DNA from 4 places in the Bradyrhizobium sp. AZCC 2176 genome. Region 3 is predicted to be linked to each of the others. Evidence: predicted binding sites of a transcription regulator. Region 3 holds the regulator's gene; each other region holds the start of a gene.

Region 1 (4,568 bases), 3.2 Mb from region 3:
ACCGCGATGAAGCCGCTGATCGAATCGACGACCGGTTGGACCACCGGCACAGGGCGGGCCAGGTCTGCGAACAATTCGCATGCCGCGGCAAGCTGTGCCTCGGCCTTGCCATCGGCCAGCGCGATCGGCGCCTTCAGCGTGGCGTGAAAGCCGTATTTGCGGGGATCCTGCGTCAGGTCGCGCCAGTCCGGGATCATCTGCATGACGCCGTCCGGAAAGGGCAGGTCGTCGCCACTATGGGCATCGTAGCCGAGCAGCGACGCGCCGAACCGGTCGAGCGCGCTGTCCGGTGCGGCCGTGTAATAGATTGCGTAACGGGGATAGTTTGCCATTGCACCAGAATAGGGCCGCCTCACGCGGCTGCAACTGCCTTGCGGGGCGTGACCGACGAACGGAGGAGGCGGTGCGTATCGGTCAGATACACCAGACGCCCCGCAGCAACGACCGCAACGATTCGCGGCCGCAGCGGCACCGTATCATCGACGAGAACGATGTCGGCGCGCTGCCCCGCGACGAGGGTGCCACGATCGGCGAGGCCGGCAGCGCGCGCCGGCGCTGACGAGATCAATTGCCATGCCGCCGCCAGCGGTAGCACGCCGTCGGCGGCGAGACGAAACGCCGCCAGCAGCGGCGCTGGATAGTAGTAATCCGACGCCAGTACCGAACACAGGCCTTTGGCGATCATGTCGGAGGCTTTGGTCCAGCCGGTGTGGCTGCCGCCGCGCACGACATTGGGCGCGCCGAACACGATGAAGTCGCCGGCCGCGGCAGCGTCGCGGGCGGTTTCCTCGTTGACCGGAAATTCGGCGATGGCTACGCCTTGCGCACGAAAAGCCTGCCGCATGGCCGGGCTTTCGTCGTCATGCGAGAGCATCCGGACGTTCGCTGTGCGCGCCACCTCGGCCAGTCGGCCGATCGACGCCGGCACGTCGTGGCTGCGGGCCACCACACTTTGCACCAGCCGATCGAACGCCTCATTGGTGAGCCCGGTGCGCTCGACCATTCGGCCGCGCTTCTGCGGTTTGGCGAGGCTGGCGACGGTCGAGTCCATGTGGTCGTTGAAGGCGAACAGGTCGACGCGTCCTTCTGATAGCCAGTCGATGATTTCGCTTTCTGCGTCTAGATTGTTGGTTTCGTGGCGCAAATGGAAGCGGGTGTCGGCGGCGAGCTGCGGCCGCATCTGCTCGATCGCCTCGAGCAGTTTCCGCGCGTTGTCCCCGCTGCGTAAGCCAGGTTCCCACGACCAGGTCGCGGCATGATAGACGGTCGTGATGCCGTTGCTGACCGCCTGCCGGTCGCTGTCGACCAGGGCGACGTCGATTGGGAAATCGACGCCGGGGCGCGGCATCATCTGTCGCTCGAACGCATCGCCGTGCAGGTCGACAATGCCCGGCAGCACCAGCAAGCCGCCGGCATCGATGCAGGGCGAGCCATGGCTGTTGTCCGTACCCACGGCGACGAACTCGCGGCCGGCAATCCGCAACGTGGTTTCGAGGATCTCGTTGCCGAGCAGCGCCCGGCCACCTTCAATGAACAGTTCGGTCACGATGCGGCACTCTGGTTGAATTGCGGTCGGCCGGATGCGGCGGCGGATTCGTACTTCTCGAGAAAGCCTTCGACATCGAGCTTGCGGAAATCGGGCAGGGCGCGGCGAAGCGTCTCGTGGTCCCAGTCCCACCATGCGAGCTCCGCAAGCCGGCCGGCGATGGATTCGGGAAACCGCCGCTTGACCAGCCGGGCAGGGTTACCTGCAACGATCGTGTAGGCGGGGACATCCTTGGTCACGATGGCGCCGGCCGCGACCACCGCGCCGGTGCCGATCGAACGACCGGGCAGGATGACCGCGCCGTGACCGATCCAGACGTCATGGCGGATATGGATGTGATGGGCGCGCCGCCATTCAAAGATTTCGGCATCGTCGCTCTCGCCCGGAAAATAGCTGCTGGCGCGGTAAGTGAAATGCGCCTGCGAGGCGCGGTGCATCGGATGATTACCCGGGTTGATCCGCGTCATCGCCGCGATCGAGCAGAATTTCCCGATCGTGGTGTAGGTGATCTGCGCGTCGTTCACGACGTAGGAATAGTCCGCCATCGTCACCTCGAGCAGGATGGTCCGGGCGCCGACCTCGGTGTAGGCGCCGAGCTGGCAGTCGCGCACCGATGCGGTGGGGTCGACGGCCGGTTCAGTGGAAAGCATCTTGCCGGCCATCGGGAGCGTCCATCAGCAATCGAGGAAAGATCATTGGCATCCGCACGTCTTCGATGTGCTTGATGACAAGATCATGACGGACGCATGACGCCGGCCGTGGCTGTGGGCGAGGGCTGTGGACGAACACCGCACGCAGCAGCGGTGTCACACAACTGTTAGATCGAGCCGTTAGCGATGCTGCACGACTGGAACTCTGGAGCAATGCATGCTGGTGGTAGAAGGTTTGACCTGTCGGTTCGGCACCAAAGCCGCAGTGGATAATGCGTCATTTTCGATCGCGCCCGGCAGCTTCGTCGGTGTGATCGGCCGCTCCGGAGCCGGCAAGTCGACGCTGCTTCGGATGATCAATCGTCTCGCTGAGCCTTCCGAAGGACGCATCCTGTTCGAAGGCGTCGACGTGACCGCGCTGCGCGGCAAGGATTTGCGGCAGTGGCGTGCGCGCTCCGCGATGATCTTTCAACAATTTAACCTGGTCGGTCGGCTCGACGTCCTGACCAATGTGCTGATGGGGCGGTTGGCCGAAATTCCGTCCTGGCGCTCGCTGACGCAACTTTGGCCGGAAGAAGACAGAGCGCTGGCGATGTCGGCGCTGGAGCAGTTCGATATGGCTGGCATCGCCGCCCAGCGCGCCGACCAGCTTTCCGGCGGCCAGCAGCAGCGCGTCGCGATCGCGCGTGCACTGGTGCAAGAGCCCGACATCATTCTCGCCGACGAGCCGATCGCTTCGCTCGATCCCCGCAACACGCGCATCGTGATGGATGCGCTGCTGCGCATCAACAAGCATTTCGGCATTACCGTGATCTGCAACCTGCATTCGCTCGATCTGGCGCGAACCTACTGCGACCGCCTGGTCGGCATGGCGGTCGGGCGCGTGGTGTTCGATGGCGCGCCTGAGACGCTGACCGATCGCATTGCGCGCGAACTTTACGATCTCGAAGCCAACGAGGTCATGGGCATCACGCCTGCGCAAGCGCCCGGTGGCGCGACCGTTCCGGAACTGGGCACCGCTGCTGCGGCCTGAGCTTCACTTCTGTACAGGGTAGCCGTTGCAAATCTGCAATCGGCGAAGGCGTAATTACAACAAGAGGGCACACCATGATAACTCGTCGTATCTTTCTTGCCGGCGCGGCCGCGCTGGCGTTCACGGCTTCAGCTTCGGCGCAGGATTGGAAGAGTAAATATCCGGAACTGACTTTTGCTGTGGTGCCAGCCGAAAACGCTTCCGGCGTCACCGAGCGCTGGACGCCGTTCGTCGCCTATCTCTCCAAGGAACTCGGCGTGAAGGTTACGCTGCGCATTGCCAACGACTACGCCGCCGTGATCGAGGGCCAGCGGGCCGGCAACATCCATATCGCAAGCTACGGCTCGGCATCCTTTGCCCGCGCCCGCCTGACCGGCGTCAAGACCGATGCCTTCGCAAACGATATCAATGCCGACGGTTCGACCGGCTATTATTCCGTGTTCTTCGTCAAGGCGTCGAGCCCCTACAAAAATATCGATCAATTGAAGGGCAAGAACCTTGGCTTGGTTGATCCGAATTCGACGTCGGGCAACAACGTGCCGCGCTTCGAACTCGACAAGCTGGGAATCTCCGACGCCGATACCTACTTCGGCAAGGTCGTTTTCACCGGCAGCCATGAGAACGCCATGCTGGCGCTGTCGCAGGGCACCGTCGAGGTCGCCGCCAATCAGTGGACCAATGACGATGACTCCACGCTCGCCCAGATGCTGCACAAGGGCATGCTGAAGAACGCCGACGGCTCGCCGATCAAGAAGGACGATTTCCGGATCATCCACAAGTCGGCCCCGATCATCAACGGACCCTACGCCTATAATTCTGACCTTCCGGCCGATCTGAAGGCCGCCATTGCCAAGGCGTTCACCGAAGCGCCGGCCAAGGACAAGGCCGCGTTCGACCGTCTATCCGACGGCCAGAAGAAGGGCTTCAATCCGGCCACCACCAAGGACTGGGATGGCACCATCGAATTGATCAAGTTCGTCGATGCGTTGCGTAAAAAGAAGGCGTCCTGATCAATAGACTTAGACGAGCCTGGCCGGGTCCAAGTGACCCGGCCTTTTTCTGTCGAACACCGTTCTGTTTCATACCCGTTCTGTTCACACCTGGGCACAGTGATCCCGATGGCGAATGCCATATCCATCCTTCCAGACCAGCAACTTGCGGTGCTCAACGATACGTATCGCAAGGCGGTCGCGCGCAAGCGTTTAAAGGCGACTTTGGCGGCGGCGGTATTCTTCGCCGCGTTGATTGTCGCAGCGATCGGCGCGGAGGTGAATCTGCGCACGCTCTTCAGCTATTTCGGCAACTTTGTCAGCTATTTCGACCGCATCCTTACCCTGGA
Region 2 (4,568 bases), 550 kb from region 3:
TCTGCGCGAAAAAATCTAATCTTGCGCCATGTCCGCCGCTGAAATCCGGCCCGCCACCGAGGCCGACCTCCCCGCCATCACTGAAATCTACGAGCATGCCGTGCGCTACGGCACCGCGACGTTCGAGATTGTCCCGCCGGATCTGGCCGAGATGACCCGGCGGTTCAGTGTCCTGATGGACGGCGGCTTCCCCTATTTCGCGGCCTCGGTCGAAGGCGATGTGATCGGCTATGCGTATGCCGGCCCTTATCGGCCGCGCCCGGCCTATCGTTTCACGGTGGAGAACTCGGTCTATCTAAAGCCCTCGACCCACCGCCGGGGCATCGGCTTGCAACTGATGCAGCGGCTGATCGCCGAATGCGAGGCGCGGGGCTACCGGCAGATGATCGCCGTGATCGGCGATTCCGCCAATGCCGGTTCGATCGGGGTTCACGCCAAGACTGGCTTCCAGATGATCGGAACCCATCCGAGCGTCGGCTTCAAATTCGGACGCTGGCTGGACACGGTCATGATGCAGCGTGCGCTCGGCGAAGGCAGCACGACGGTCCCCACTTCGTAGTCTGGATAAGGCATAGCGCCTCTTGACGGTACACCGCAGGGCCCAGACTCAAAATCGCGAAAACAACCCCATGCAAAGTAGCGTCGTAGATGGGGTAACGGCCCCCCGGATGGAGCGAGCATTCGCCGTCCGACTAGCCGGGACGGGCCTACGCGGTCCGATCCAGCTCGAAAGCCGGGGATAGTTTCGCTCGCCGGTTGCTCGCCACTTGCGCCACCCCTTAAATGCGGCAGGCATCGGGGGCTTCAGCATGAGCGACGAGCACTGGATGATCTTTGTCATCATCGGCGTGCTGACGGCGATGATCATGGCTCGCCTGGACCGCTTGGGAAAGCAGATCGAGGCCGTGTCGGTAATGATCCGCTCCGACCTTGCGCGCAGCGGCGAGCAGCGCGACGAAATTATTCAGGAATGGAAGGACAACAAGCAGCAGGCGGCAAAAGATGCGCGGCAGTTCTGGGCCTTCTGGGGCATCGTCGGCGCGGCTGCGCTGGGCTGGTACCTCTTCGCGCACTATCGGTGATCATTGCGATGGATATGCAGGATGAATGGCTGCGCGACCTTCGCTCGTGGGCAAGCAACAACGGCAGCGTTCGCGAACTTTGGCTGTTCGGCAGCCGCGCCACCGGGCAGTCAAGACCAGGTAGCGATGTCGATCTTGCCCTTGCGCTGATGCCCGCGACGGACGGGACCGACTGGGCGCTGGGAAACTTTTTCGCGCTTGACGGCAACTGGAGACGGGAACTTGAAGCAATTGTGGGGCACCACGTCAGCCTTGAAGCCATTGTGCCAAACACTCCCGAGGATGAAGCGGTGCGGCGCTGCGGCACCCTTCTTTGGTCAGCAGATGCTGGTTGACGGCGATGGAAGATGAGAACGATGACCTCGCCGAATTGGTCGAATATTTTCACGCCCAAAACCTTGCTCTCGCGACCCACGAGGCTGGCCATGCTGTCGTCGCGCGCGCGCTCGGCGCGGATGTCGCATTCGTCGAGATCGACTTGGCGACCGGCAACGGCGGATCGAATAGCCGCACCTTCGACGATGACACCAAGAATATCGCGGTCTGCGTTGCGGGCTGCAGGGCCGAGCACGCTTTCAGCGCGCCTTCGCCGCGATCGACGAAGATGGGCGACTTCAGAGCGATGCGGAAGTTTCTGGCGCGCATCCCCGAGGCCCAGCGCCGCACGGCGCGCACGGAGGGCTACCGGCTGGCCGATGAGGCCCTGAGAGCGAACGCGGACGTTGTGCGCAGGATCGCCGACGCGTTGCTGACGCGGCGGTTCAGCGGCGCGGATGCCATGGCGCGCCTCGAAGGCGCGGAGCTGGCGGCGCTGCTTGCAGGCGCTGGTCCGCCTTAGCCCTGCCACCGCCCGCTTTCATGGGGGATAGGTCGGGGACAGCCCGCTCTCAGGCAAAATATATTATATAATTCAAAGCCGTAACCCGGATGGAGCGACGCGCAATCCGGGATGGTCTCGCAAGCGGGTGTAGTCTTCCCAGACTTCGCGGAGCCTGTCATCACTGCGCGAGCGCAATTGCGCTCGTCGTCGGGCGCGCATTCGCGCGACCCGTTGGCTCCTCCGGGCTACGGGATCCGGCTAAACCAGCGCCAGCTTGCGGTCGATCACCAGCAGCACGCGCTCGAGTTCGTGGCCGCGGCGCAGGATCAGGCCGGTCGCCGAGATCACGCTGTACATGCCCTGCTTGCGCGCGAGCCGCGGATCCTTCTCGATCCGGTAAATCGGGACTTCGGAGGCGCGGCGGAACACCGAAAACACCGCACGGTCCTTCAGAAAGTCGATAGCGTAGTCGCGCCATTCGCCGTCGGCGACCATGCGGCCATACAGATTGAGGATGCGGTTGAGTTCGAGACGATTGAACGTGACACGATTTGGCAGCGGGACTGCAGTGGCGGGGCGCGCCACTGCGCGGCTTTCGCTTGGTTCGGTATCCTCCGATATCGAGCTCATGGAGCGCCTCCTGTCATGCGATTGATATGATCGCGCTAACCGCAGGACGCCGCAAGGGGTGCAAATACGAAGGAAACCGCGCTGGAACCACCGACATCAACGGAAACATCGATTCACGGGATCGTTAGCGGAATCTTATTGCTGCCCCACTTCCGCCAACCGCCCGCCCCGCTAGGTTGCGACAAGAAAATCCTGCGTTGGCCCGGTCCTTTCGGTTCCGGATTCCTCAGCCCCCAGCCCCCCGGGGCCGTCGGGATCGGGCCTGTTCGCAGAGGGAGTTAATCCCGATACTGGGCCAACGAAAGTTGGTCCTTTTTCGTTTGCGGTAGCGGCTCCAGCGACATCAGCCGCCGTTCCAGGCCGCGTGAAACACGAGCACTGACGTGCAACCACCGCTCATCAAAAATATGACTGGCTGATCAGCGCCGCATTCGTAGACGGGGTAACGGGCCCGGATGGATCGGGATAGGGGGGAGCCTCTCGGCTCCTCCCCTCCCACACCACCGTACGTACGGGTCCGTATACGGCGGTTCGGTGGATTATGCATGTCGTAGTTCTGTGATGGAAGTCAGGCCGAGTGAACCGAAGAAAGCAATTGGCATTGCAGTGGTGAGCGCGGGGCTGCTTGCGAGCCGCCAAGGGCCACGCGGGCTTCCGGCGGTTCGCGCCGCCAGGTCCCGGCCGACGCCGCAGCGTCGCAGCTCGGCAAAGCGAGCAGGTCCACACTTCCATTGCTTCCAGGCGATGGCGCGCAACCGCCGCCTGATCCATTCCTCAAGCGCGCGCAACACCGACGGGGTTTGGCAGAAGCCGAAGTAACCCCGCCACCCGATGAGGTAGACCGACAGCTCCTTGACGATCTGCGCAAGGCTTCGTCCACGCGTGCGCCGCGTCAGCTCCCGAATTCTCGCCTTGAAGCGGGCGATGGCCTGCGGCGCAACGCGCCGTCGCGGCTTTCGTCCACTCGTGTAGCTGAAGCCCAGGAACTTGCGAACGCTCGGTTTGGCAACCGCACTCTTGGCTTTGTTGACCTTGAGCTTGAGGCGCTTCTCGATGAACCGCTCGATCCCGGCCAGCACCCGCTCGCCCGCCTTCTGACTGCGCACATAGATGTTGCAATCGTCGGCGTAGCGCACGAAGCGATGGCCGCGTTTCTCCAGTTCCTTGTCCAGCACATCCAGCATCAGGTTCGACAACAGCGGCGAGAGCGGCCCACCCTGCGGCGTGCCTTCCTCCGTCGGGCTGACAAGGCCTCCTTCCATCGCACCCGCGGTCAGAAAGCCGCGGATCAGCTTCAGGATGCGTTTGTCGGCAACCCGCTTGGCAACAAGCCCCATCAGGATATCGTGGTTGACCCGGTCGAAGAACTTCTCCAGGTCGATGTCCACGACGATGGCGTGTCCGGACGCAATATACGTCTGCGCCCGCTCTACCGCCTGATGCGCCGAGCGCTTCGGCCGGAAGCCGAAGCTCGTCTCGGAGAACGTTCCGTCCCAGTCGGCTTGCAGCACCTGCATCACCGCCTGCTGGATAAAGCGGTCGAGCACCGTCGGAATGCCGAGCAGCCGCATGCCACCCGACGGCTTCGGTATCTCGACGCGCCACACCGGCTGCGGCTTGTAGATGCCTTCAAGCAACTGGACCCGAACCGTAGGCCAGTGCTCCTTCAGGTAGGCCGACAAGTCATCGACATTCATACCGTCAATGCCTGCCGTACCTTTGTTGCGCTTCACTCGCGCCAACGCTTTCTTCAGGTTCTCACGCTCAACCACGTCTTCCATCGACGGTCCCGCAACCGCCGGGCGTTCGGGACAGGCTCTCGCCGGGCGCGCTTCGGGCTCTCGGGCGGCGGCGCTTCGGGCTTCACCCTCCGCTCCGGTGCCCAAGTTCAGCTCGACCTGGTTCTTCTGCCGCATGGCTCGCACGAGATCGCCGCTCTACTAACCGCTTCCACCGTTCAGGCCTTCGGCGGCGCGCTGCCGCCTACTACGCCCTCTGCTGACTTCTGCGCTGCGGTCAGGCCGCCTTGCGGCGGC
Region 3 (4,568 bases):
TCAATCTGCTGCGCGCCCGCGTCGGCATGGTGTTCCAGAAGCCGACGCCGTTCCCGATGACGATCTATGAAAACATCGCCTTCGGCATCCGCCTGTATGAAAAGATCTCCAAGTCCGAGATGGACGGCCGCGTCGAAAAGGCGCTGCGCGGCGGCGCGCTGTGGAACGAGGTCAAGGACAAGCTGAATGCCTCGGGCCTGTCGCTGTCCGGCGGCCAGCAGCAGCGGCTCTGCATCGCCCGCACCGTCGCGGTGCGGCCCGAGGTGATCCTGTTCGACGAGCCCTGTTCGGCGCTCGACCCGATCTCGACCGCCAAGATCGAGGAACTGATCCAGGAGCTGGCGGAGGACTACACCATCGCCATCGTCACCCATAACATGCAGCAGGCGGCGCGCGTCTCCGACAAGACCGCCTTCATGTATCTCGGCGAGCTGATCGAGTTCGACGACACCAACAAGATTTTCACCTCGCCGAGCGATCGACGCACCCAGGACTACATCACCGGCCGGTTTGGCTAGCATGATCCGGAAAAGTGGGAACCGGTTTTCCGAAGAGATCATGCTCAAACGAGGAAATAAAATCATGATCCGATTAGAATCGGACCATGATTTGAGGAGATAAGAGATGGCATCCGAGCACACCGCCAAGGCGTTCGACAGCGACCTTCAGGAACTGACCCGTCTCGTCGCCGAGATGGGTGGCCTGTCTGAACGCATGATCACCGAATCCGTCGACGCGCTGGTCCGCCGCGACGTCGCCCTCGGCAAGCGCGTCGTCGCAGCCGACGTCGAGATCGACCGGCTGCAGCATCTGATCGAGGAGCGCGCGGTGCTGACGATTGCGCGGCGCCAGCCGATGGCGATCGACCTGCGCGAAATCGTCGGCGCCATGCGGGTCGCCACCGATCTGGAGCGGATCGGCGACCTCGCCAAGAACATGGGCAAGCGGGTCGCGGCGCTGGAGAACGATTTCCAGCCGCTCAAGCTGATGCGCGGCCTGGAACACATGACCGATCTGGTGCTGTCGCAGGTCAAGTCGGTGCTGGACGCCTATGCGGCGCACGATCTGCCGGCGGCGATGGCGGTGTGGAAGGGCGACGAGGAAGTCGACGCCATCTGCACCTCGCTGTTCCGCGAGCTCCTGACCTATATGATGGAGGATCCGCGCAACATCTCGTTCTGTATTCATTTGATGTTCTGCGCCAAGAACATCGAGCGGATCGGCGACCACGCCACCAACATCGCCGAAACCGTGTTCTACATGATCGAGGGACAGCAGATGCTCGACAAGCGCCCGAAGGGCGACATGACGACGTTCGCCACGACCCTGCCTAATACTTGAGGAAAGCAGAATGAGCGCGCGCATTATGGTGGTCGAGGACGAGGAAGCGCTGACCACGCTGTTGCGCTACAACCTCGACGCAGAAGGTTATGATGTCGAAACCGTCGCCCGCGGCGACGATGCGGATACGCGGCTGAAGGAGCGCGTGCCCGATCTCGTCGTGCTCGACTGGATGCTGCCGGGACTGTCCGGCATCGAGCTGTGCCGCCGACTGCGCGCCCGGCCGGAGACCAAGCAGTTGCCGATCATCATGCTCACGGCACGCGGCGAGGAGAGCGAGCGGGTGCGGGGGCTGGCGACCGGCGCCGACGATTACATCGTCAAGCCGTTCTCGGTGCCGGAGCTTTTGGCGCGGGTGAAGGGCCTGTTGCGGCGGGCAAGCCCCGAGCGGCTCGCCACGGTGCTGACCTATGGCGATATCGAACTGGATCGTGAGAAAAGGCGCGTTGCGCGTTCCGGCCGCCAGATCGATCTCGGCCCGACCGAGTATCGGCTATTGGAATTTTTCCTCGAACATCCCGGCCGCGTCTTCAGCCGCGAGCAGTTGCTCGACAGCGTCTGGGGCCGCGACATCTATATCGACGAGCGCACCGTCGACGTCCATATCGGCCGCCTGCGCAAGCTGCTCAATCCGGGCCGAGAACAGGATCCCATCCGCACTGTGCGCGGCGCGGGTTATGCACTGGACGACCGGTTTGCGAAGGTGGAGCCGTAACGCTCTGCTGGTTGTCTCAGCAAACTCCGGCGTCGTCCCCGCGAACGCGGGGACCCATAACCACAAATCTCGATTGTTGAAACGCGCTGGAGCTCCAGCGAAGCATAACCACTGACATCCGTGGTTATGGGTCCCTGCGGTTCGCAGGGACGACGAACGATTTAGTTCGTAGATCCTCTGGGTGAGTGGGTGGTCGCAAACTCAACTTACCCCCTGACCACCTGCCACCCCATAGGATCTACGACAAACCGTGGCTTACCTTGTCGGCTTCGGCTGCTGCCTCCGCCGGTCGGCAGCCGGCTGATACGCAATCCGCGAGTGATGCGCGCAGTAGGGCAGTCCCGAAAGCGCCTTGCCGCCGCAGAAGAAGAATTCCGGGCTCGAGGGATCGCCGACCGGCCAGTGGCAGGTCGCCTCGTTCAGTTCGAGCAGCGACAGCCGCTGGCTCATCGGCACCACATTGTCGAAGGCGATCGGATCAGGCTCCATCTCGACCTCGAAGGCGTGCGCGAGCGCGGTGTTGCCGCGCGAGACCGGCCGCGACACCCGCATCATCTGCTGGGCCGGGCGTGCCTTGCGCTGCCGCGGGGCGGCCGAGGAGGGGCTCTTGGCACGGCCGGACAGGCCCAGCCGGTGCACTTTGCCGATCACGGCGTTTCGCGTCACATTTCCGAGTTCCGCCGCGATCTGGCTCGCCGATAATCCGGCTTCCCAGAGCTTCTTAAGCTGCTCGACGCGATCGTCTGACCAGGTCAATACCGTCATCGTATTCTTCCCTTCGCATCGCGCCGGCCAATCAGGGGCAGCGCTGGCGACGTCATTCGTCTCAAAAATCCCTGCGGTCAGAATCCCTTAGCCCTCGCCGGGCGCGAAAACCGCGCCCGAACGTTTACGCCGTACAAAATGGACTCCAGGGATCAGAACTGCCGCACGAGATGTCGTACCCGACGGCCCAAAAGCTACAATATGGCGGGACTCGGGCGCAAGAGTCCGGGCCTGCGCGTCCACATGTTCCGACATCTAGGCATTGCACTGCGTGTTTTCCACCACACCGCAATCGTACGGATTTCCTTATCTTGCGGTGCAGGAAAGGCAGCTTCGTGGTGTGTTGACAGCGCCCCCCGCCCACATAGAATACCTCTCCCGTGCCGCCCTTAAGAGGCGGCACGTTTCGTTTTCGCAAGACCGGCTGTTGCCGCCTTCGCGCCAATGCACGCGTGTGCTCCGCGGCAGGTTCAAAAGCAGGTCTCAAACCTTCAGTGAATTGCCATGACCAATAGCGCCACGTCGCATCTGCTCCCCGTCTTCGCCAGGGTCGATCTCGGCTTCGAAAGCGGCGAAGGCTGCTGGCTTACGGCAACCAATGGCGAGCGCTATCTCGACTTCACCTCGGGCGTCGCGGTCAATGCGCTGGGTCACTGCCATCCGCATCTGATCAAGGCGCTGCAGGAACAGTCGACAAAGCTCTGGCACATGTCGAACCTGTTCAGGAGCCCGGATGGCGAGAAGCTCGCCGCGCGGCTCTGTGAGCAGAGCTTTGCCGACCTTGTGTTCTTCTGCAATTCGGGTGCGGAAGCGATGGAAGGCGTGATCAAGGTCGTGCGCCGCTATCAATTCTCCAAGGGACATCCCGAACGCTATCGGCTCATCACCTTCGAGGGCGCGTTCCACGGCCGCACACTCGGCACGCTCGCCGCGACCGGCTCCGCCAAATATCTCGAAGGCTTTGGGCCGCCGATGGACGGTTTTGACCAGGTGCCGCATGGCGATCTCGAAGCGGTGAAGAAAGCGATCGGGCCGCACACCGCGGGCATCCTGATCGAGCCGGTGCAGGGCGAGGGCGGTGTGCGCTCCGCGCCGCAATCTTTCTTCAAGGCGCTGCGCCAGCTCTGCGACGAGCATGGCCTGTTGCTGGCGTTCGACGAGGTGCAGACCGGCATGGGCCGCACCGGCGATCTCTTCGCCTACAAGCGCGTCGGCGTGACGCCGGATGTGATGTCGCTGGCAAAGGCGCTCGGCGGCGGTTTTCCGATCGGCGCGGTGCTGGCGACCGCGGAAGCTGCTTCCGGCATGACGCCCGGCTCGCACGGCTCGACCTTCGGCGGCAATCCGCTGGCGATCGCTTCCGCCAACGCTGTGCTCGACGTGATGCTGAAGCCCGGCTTCTTCGACCACGTACAGAAGATGTCGCTGCTGTTGAAACAGAAACTGGCTTCCGTGGTCGATCGCTATCCCGCCGTGCTTTCGGAAGTGCGCGGTGAGGGGCTGCTGGTCGGCGTCAAGGCTGTGGTGCCATCGGGCGATCTCGTCAATGCATTGCGCGGCGAGAGATTGCTCACCGTCGGCGCCGGCGACAATGTGGTGCGGTTCCTGGCGCCGTTGATCGTGACCGAGGCTGAGATCGACGAGTCCGTCCAGATGCTCGAGCGCGCCTGCGTCGCGCTATCAGGCAATCAGTTGAAGAAGGCGGCGGGATGATGAGCAAGTCCGTCCGTCACTTCCTCGACATCAG
Region 4 (4,568 bases), 1.2 Mb from region 3:
GCCGATCTGCCGCTGCCGGCCACGCCTGCGCTCGATGGCGCCTACAACATCCTCGTCACCGGGATCGGCGGCACCGGCGTCATCACCATCGGCGCGCTGCTCGGCATGGCCGCCCATGTCGAGGGCCTGGCGTGCTCGACGCTCGACTTCACGGGGCTTTCGCAGAAGAACGGCGCGGTCATGAGTCACGTCCGTATCGCGCCGAAGGCGGACGACCTCGCCACCGTCCGCATCGCGCCCGGCGGCGCCAACCTCATTCTGGGCTGCGACATCGTGGTCGCCACCAGCGTCCCGGCATTGAGCCGGGCCGAGCGCGGCGTGACACGGGCAATCGTCAACGCCGACCTGCTGCCGACCGCGAGCTTCGTCATCAATCCCGACATCGATTTCGAGGCCGGGACGATGCGGGAGTCGCTCAATGAAGCCGTCAGCGGCTCCGATCTCGACATTCTGGACGCGACCGGGCTTGCCACCGCGCTGATGGGCGACAGCATCGCCACCAACGCCTTCATGCTCGGTTTCGCATTTCAGCGCGGCGCGATTCCGCTTTCGCTGGAGGCGATCATGAAGGCGATCGACCTCAATGGTGCGGCGATCGAGATGAACAAGCTGGCGTTCTCCTGGGGCCGGCTCGCCGCGCACGACCTGCAGCGCGTCGTCAGCGCGGCGCGCTTCAAGAGTTCGGGCGCGGCGCCGGTAAAGCGCACTCTCGACGAGAGCATCGCGTTCCGCGCCAAATTCCTGACCGAGTATCAGAACGAGGCCTATTCGAAGCGCTACCTGGCGGAAGTCGATCGCGTTCGCGCGGCCGAGGCAAAAGGCTCGCCCGGTTCGCATGACCTCACCGAGGCCTTTGCCAAGGGCCTGTTCAAGTTGATGGCCTACAAGGATGAGTATGAAGTCGCCAGGCTTTACTCGGACGGCGAGTTTACCAGGGCGCTGAAGGAACAGTTCGACGGCGACACTGGCGTCAAGGTCAGCCTAGCGCCGCCGCTGCTGGCGTCGCGCGACAAGGTGACCGGGCACTTGCGCAAGCGCGAGTTCGGCGCGTGGATCTTCCGCGCCTTCGAACTCCTGACCCGGTTCAAGTTCCTGCGCGGAACCGCACTCGATCCGTTCGGCTACACGGCCGAACGGCGGATGGAGCGCGCATTGCCCGACGAGTATTCCGCGATGATCTTCCGCCATCTCGACAAGGCGAAGCCGCATGATTGGCCGCGTCTCGTGGCGCTGGCGAAGTCCGCGGAACTCGTTCGCGGCTACGGCCACGTCAAGGAAGCCAATGTCGCGAAGTTCCGCGGAGAGTGCGCGCGGCTGGAAGCCGCGATCGGCCAGCCGGTGGCGCAGGCAGCCGAGTAGGGGCCGTTAATCCGGCACGTGAACTTTTTCGCGGCCCGGATCATATTCACCGGTAACCCTGCGGGCGGGAACGGCTGGAATTGTCCGGCCCGCTCCCTACATGATGGCGGTTCATACAGTCTTTGGTTGATTTCAGGAGGCCTGTGATGGTCCTGAAAAGCGCTATTGCGGCAGCACTTTGCACGGGCTTGCTGATGTCAGGCAGCGCGACGCTGGCGGACGAGTACCGCGCCGGCGAGCTCTTCGGTCTGGATCCTTCCCGAGCGTTGCTCTCGCCGAAGCGGCTCGGCCCGGAGACGCATTTCGCCCCGGTCCGGGTCGAGGCCAGAAATGATGCCCGGCCGGTGAAGACGGAGCGCGTGGTTGTGCCGAAGGCGGCCGCGCCCAAGACTCAGCCCAAGACTCACGTCGCGCATGCGCGCGTTGAGAAGCCGACTCGCGTGGCGCATGAGCGCGTCGCGAAACCGCGCGGCGCGGCCCGCGCCAAACTGGCGCGCCGCCATACCAATCCGCTCGACGCGCAGGCGCGCGATACGCGCATCCAGACCTGGCCGTGCAAGTCCGGCGGCATCTGCGACTGGCAGCGGTAGTGTTGCTTCGTCGCTCGATGGGTAGAGCGAAGCGAAACCCATCATGCCTCTGTCCGGGGATTGATGGGTATCGCTGCGCTCCACCCATTCCACGATTCCACGTCATCCACCTGTCGTAAAACCTTCGGCCCACATTCAAATTGCTCAGGCACACCTTCGTCGTGATTCGACGAGGGTGCTTCGATGCAGATTGCGATACGCGCGGGACAAATCTTGAACCGGCGTCAATTGCTGGTCCGCTCCGCGGCAACATGCGCCATCGCCGGTCTCGGCAATCTCGCCAGACCTTACCTCAGCCGCGCCGCGGACCGGCCGCTCATCACCAGCGGCATTCAATCGGGCGACGTCTCGGCCGATTCCGCTGTGATCTGGGCCCGCGCCGATCGCCGGGCGCGGATGCAGGTCGAATGTTCGACGGTGGAGAGCTTCAAGACCGTCATTTGCAAGGTAACCGCCGACGCATTGCCGGACAGCGACTTCGTCTCGAAAGTTCTGGTCGATGGCCTGCCGGCAGGGCAGGACATTTTCTATCGCGTGCGCTTCGACGATATCAGCGGGAGCGGCATCGAAGGCGAGACGCAGCTTGGGCATTTCCGGACCGCGCCCGCGGCGCGAAGCTCGGTGTCGTTCGCCTGGTCGGGCGATACGACGGGGCAGGGCTGGGGCATCGACGAAAACCGTGGCGGGATGCGGACTTACCGCACTATGCTCGACAACCGTCCGGACTTCTTCATCCATTCCGGTGACCACATCTATGCGGATTGCCCGGTGGAGCGGGAGTTGAAGCTGCCCGGTGGCGCGGTCTGGCGGAATGTCCTCACCGAGGAAAAATCCGTCGTCGCCCAAACCCTCGCCGAGTTCCGCGGCAACTACAAATACAACTGGCTCGACCAAAACTTTCGCGCCTTCCATGCTGCCGTTCCCTTGTTCGCGCAATGGGACGATCATGAGGTCACCAACGACTGGGCGCCGATCGGAACGGCCGACGAAACCGGCTATGCCGAGGACGGCAGCTCGCTTCTCGTGGCGCGGGCGCGCCGCGCGTTCCATGAATTCATGCCGATGCGCGCCGTGCCCGCGCAGGCGGATGGCCGCATCTATCGGAAGATCGCCTACGGCCCGCTGCTCGACGTCTTCATGGTGGATATGCGCAGCTACCGCGATTCCACCTTCAACAAGCGCGACGACCGCAGCGACACCTGTATCTTTGGTGCAGCGCAACTGGCCTGGCTGAAGCGCGAGCTGGTGGCTTCCGACGCAACCTGGAAAGTAATCGCCGCGGACATGCCGATCGGCCTGGTCAGCGAGGACGCCATCGCGCTCGGCGATGGTCCGCCGGAGCGGCGCGAACACGAGATCGCCGATCTGCTGTCGTTCATGAAGCGCGCCGGCATCCGCAACACGGTGTGGCTGACCGCCGACATGCATTACACGGCGGCACATCATTACGATCCGAACCGCGCGGCGTTCCAGGATTTCGAACCGTTCTGGGAATTCGTCTCCGGTCCGCTGCATGCGGGCACCTGGGCGCCGGCGCCGCTCGACAATACATTCGGGCCGAAAGCGATATTCCAGAAGGGCTGCAGCGCGCAGCAGGGCGAGAATCTCGCCCCGTGTTTCGGCCTGCAGTTTTTCGGCCTCGTCGATATCGACGGCAAGACCGAAGTGATGACCGTGACGCTGAAGGACGTCGACAACCGCGACCTGTGGTCTGTCGATATCGAACCCCGCCTGGATGCGCGGCCCGGTCAGATCATGGCGCAGCACATCTGAGGCGGTTGCCTCAGGGCGCTACCAGCAGATAGCCGCCGACCACCATCAGCGTGGAGAGCGCGAAGACCACGCCGAGCACGGCGGCGATGATCGCGGGCAGTTCATGGGTGTCCAGCCATTGTCGCAGCGCCCTTACCATCGCACCCCTGACCTGATCCTGATTGCCTGTGCCTTGCATAGCGCGCGATCTCAATAGCGGGCAATTTCGCTCAGTGAAACAGCCGGCTCATGCGCCTTTCGTCGTGCATCGGGCGCGCCCGGTCAGAAGCGAGCACGCCAGCCGCGGCCTTGCCGAAGGACCTGCGTTGTGCAAATCCCGGCGCCGAGCCGGTTTCGCGGGGTAATTCTTTTCCGTCCGCCGGAATTCGGGTTTTCGCTACACACGGGCTGGGCGCCAGTCCATACTGGCCGCATCAAAGGGAGGTCTTTCAAATGCGTGAAGCTGTTATCGTTTCCTATGCACGTACCGGGCTGGCAAAGTCCGGCCGCGGCGGGTTCAACATCACCCCGCCGATGTCGATGGCGGCCCACGCCATCAAGCACGCCGTCGAGCGCGCCGGCGTCGACAAGGACTATGTCGAAGACTGCTATCTCGGCAATTGCGCGCATGGCGCGCCGAATATCGGCCGTCAGGCCGCGCTGCTCGCGGGCATGCCGAAGTCGACCGCCGGCGTTTCCGTCAACCGCTTCTGTTCGTCGGGACTGCAGACGATTGCGATGGCCGCCAACTCGATCCGCTCTGACGGCGCCGATTGCATCGTCGCCGGCGGCGTCGAGAGCATCTCGATCCCCGGCGGCGGCTCGCCGAAGGAATCGATCGATCCTGATTTGCTCAAGGCCGCGCCC

The links. Region 3 encodes PhoB, which activates phosphate uptake and scavenging genes when phosphate is short. Its sites were predicted from a motif close to TGTCATNNANCTGTCAT; they were not measured.
Region 1: a site for PhoB is predicted at 2,282-2,298, ahead of phnC (phosphonate ABC transporter ATP-binding protein). Genes of this name have one in related genera too.
Region 2: a site for PhoB is predicted at 2,544-2,560, ahead of V1288_RS10860 (DUF2794 domain-containing protein). Genes of this name have one in related genera too.
Region 4: a site for PhoB is predicted at 2,050-2,066, ahead of V1288_RS02625 (alkaline phosphatase D family protein). Genes of this name have one in related genera too.

What each region holds. Positions count from the first base shown of each region.
Region 1 is NZ_JAZHRX010000001.1:5,007,448-5,012,015, forward strand. It holds gene V1288_RS23595 (DUF1045 domain-containing protein) at 1-332, opposite strand, end outside; gene V1288_RS23600 (alpha-D-ribose 1-methylphosphonate 5-triphosphate diphosphatase) at 353-1,546, opposite strand; gene V1288_RS23605 (chloramphenicol acetyltransferase) at 1,543-2,208, opposite strand; gene phnC (phosphonate ABC transporter ATP-binding protein) at 2,414-3,229, shown strand; gene phnD (phosphonate ABC transporter substrate-binding protein) at 3,304-4,239, shown strand; gene phnE (phosphonate ABC transporter, permease protein PhnE) at 4,348-4,568, shown strand, end outside.
Region 2 is NZ_JAZHRX010000001.1:2,360,519-2,365,086, forward strand. It holds gene V1288_RS10840 (GNAT family N-acetyltransferase) at 29-559, shown strand; gene V1288_RS10845 (hypothetical protein) at 810-1,082, shown strand; gene V1288_RS10850 (nucleotidyltransferase family protein) at 1,091-1,417, shown strand; gene V1288_RS10855 (hypothetical protein) at 1,423-1,920, shown strand; gene V1288_RS10860 (DUF2794 domain-containing protein) at 2,161-2,532, opposite strand; gene ltrA (group II intron reverse transcriptase/maturase) at 3,072-4,448, opposite strand.
Region 3 is NZ_JAZHRX010000001.1:1,808,085-1,812,652, reverse strand. It holds gene pstB (phosphate ABC transporter ATP-binding protein PstB) at 1-518, shown strand, start outside; gene phoU (phosphate signaling complex protein PhoU) at 625-1,341, shown strand; gene phoB (phosphate regulon transcriptional regulator PhoB) at 1,352-2,056, shown strand; gene V1288_RS08260 (GcrA family cell cycle regulator) at 2,312-2,821, opposite strand; gene V1288_RS08255 (aspartate aminotransferase family protein) at 3,326-4,534, shown strand; gene argF (ornithine carbamoyltransferase) at 4,534-4,568, shown strand, end outside.
Region 4 is NZ_JAZHRX010000001.1:596,977-601,544, reverse strand. It holds gene V1288_RS02635 (indolepyruvate ferredoxin oxidoreductase family protein) at 1-1,359, shown strand, start outside; gene V1288_RS02630 (hypothetical protein) at 1,506-1,949, shown strand; gene V1288_RS02625 (alkaline phosphatase D family protein) at 2,133-3,722, shown strand; gene V1288_RS02620 (hypothetical protein) at 3,733-3,900, opposite strand; gene V1288_RS02615 (acetyl-CoA C-acyltransferase) at 4,155-4,568, shown strand, end outside.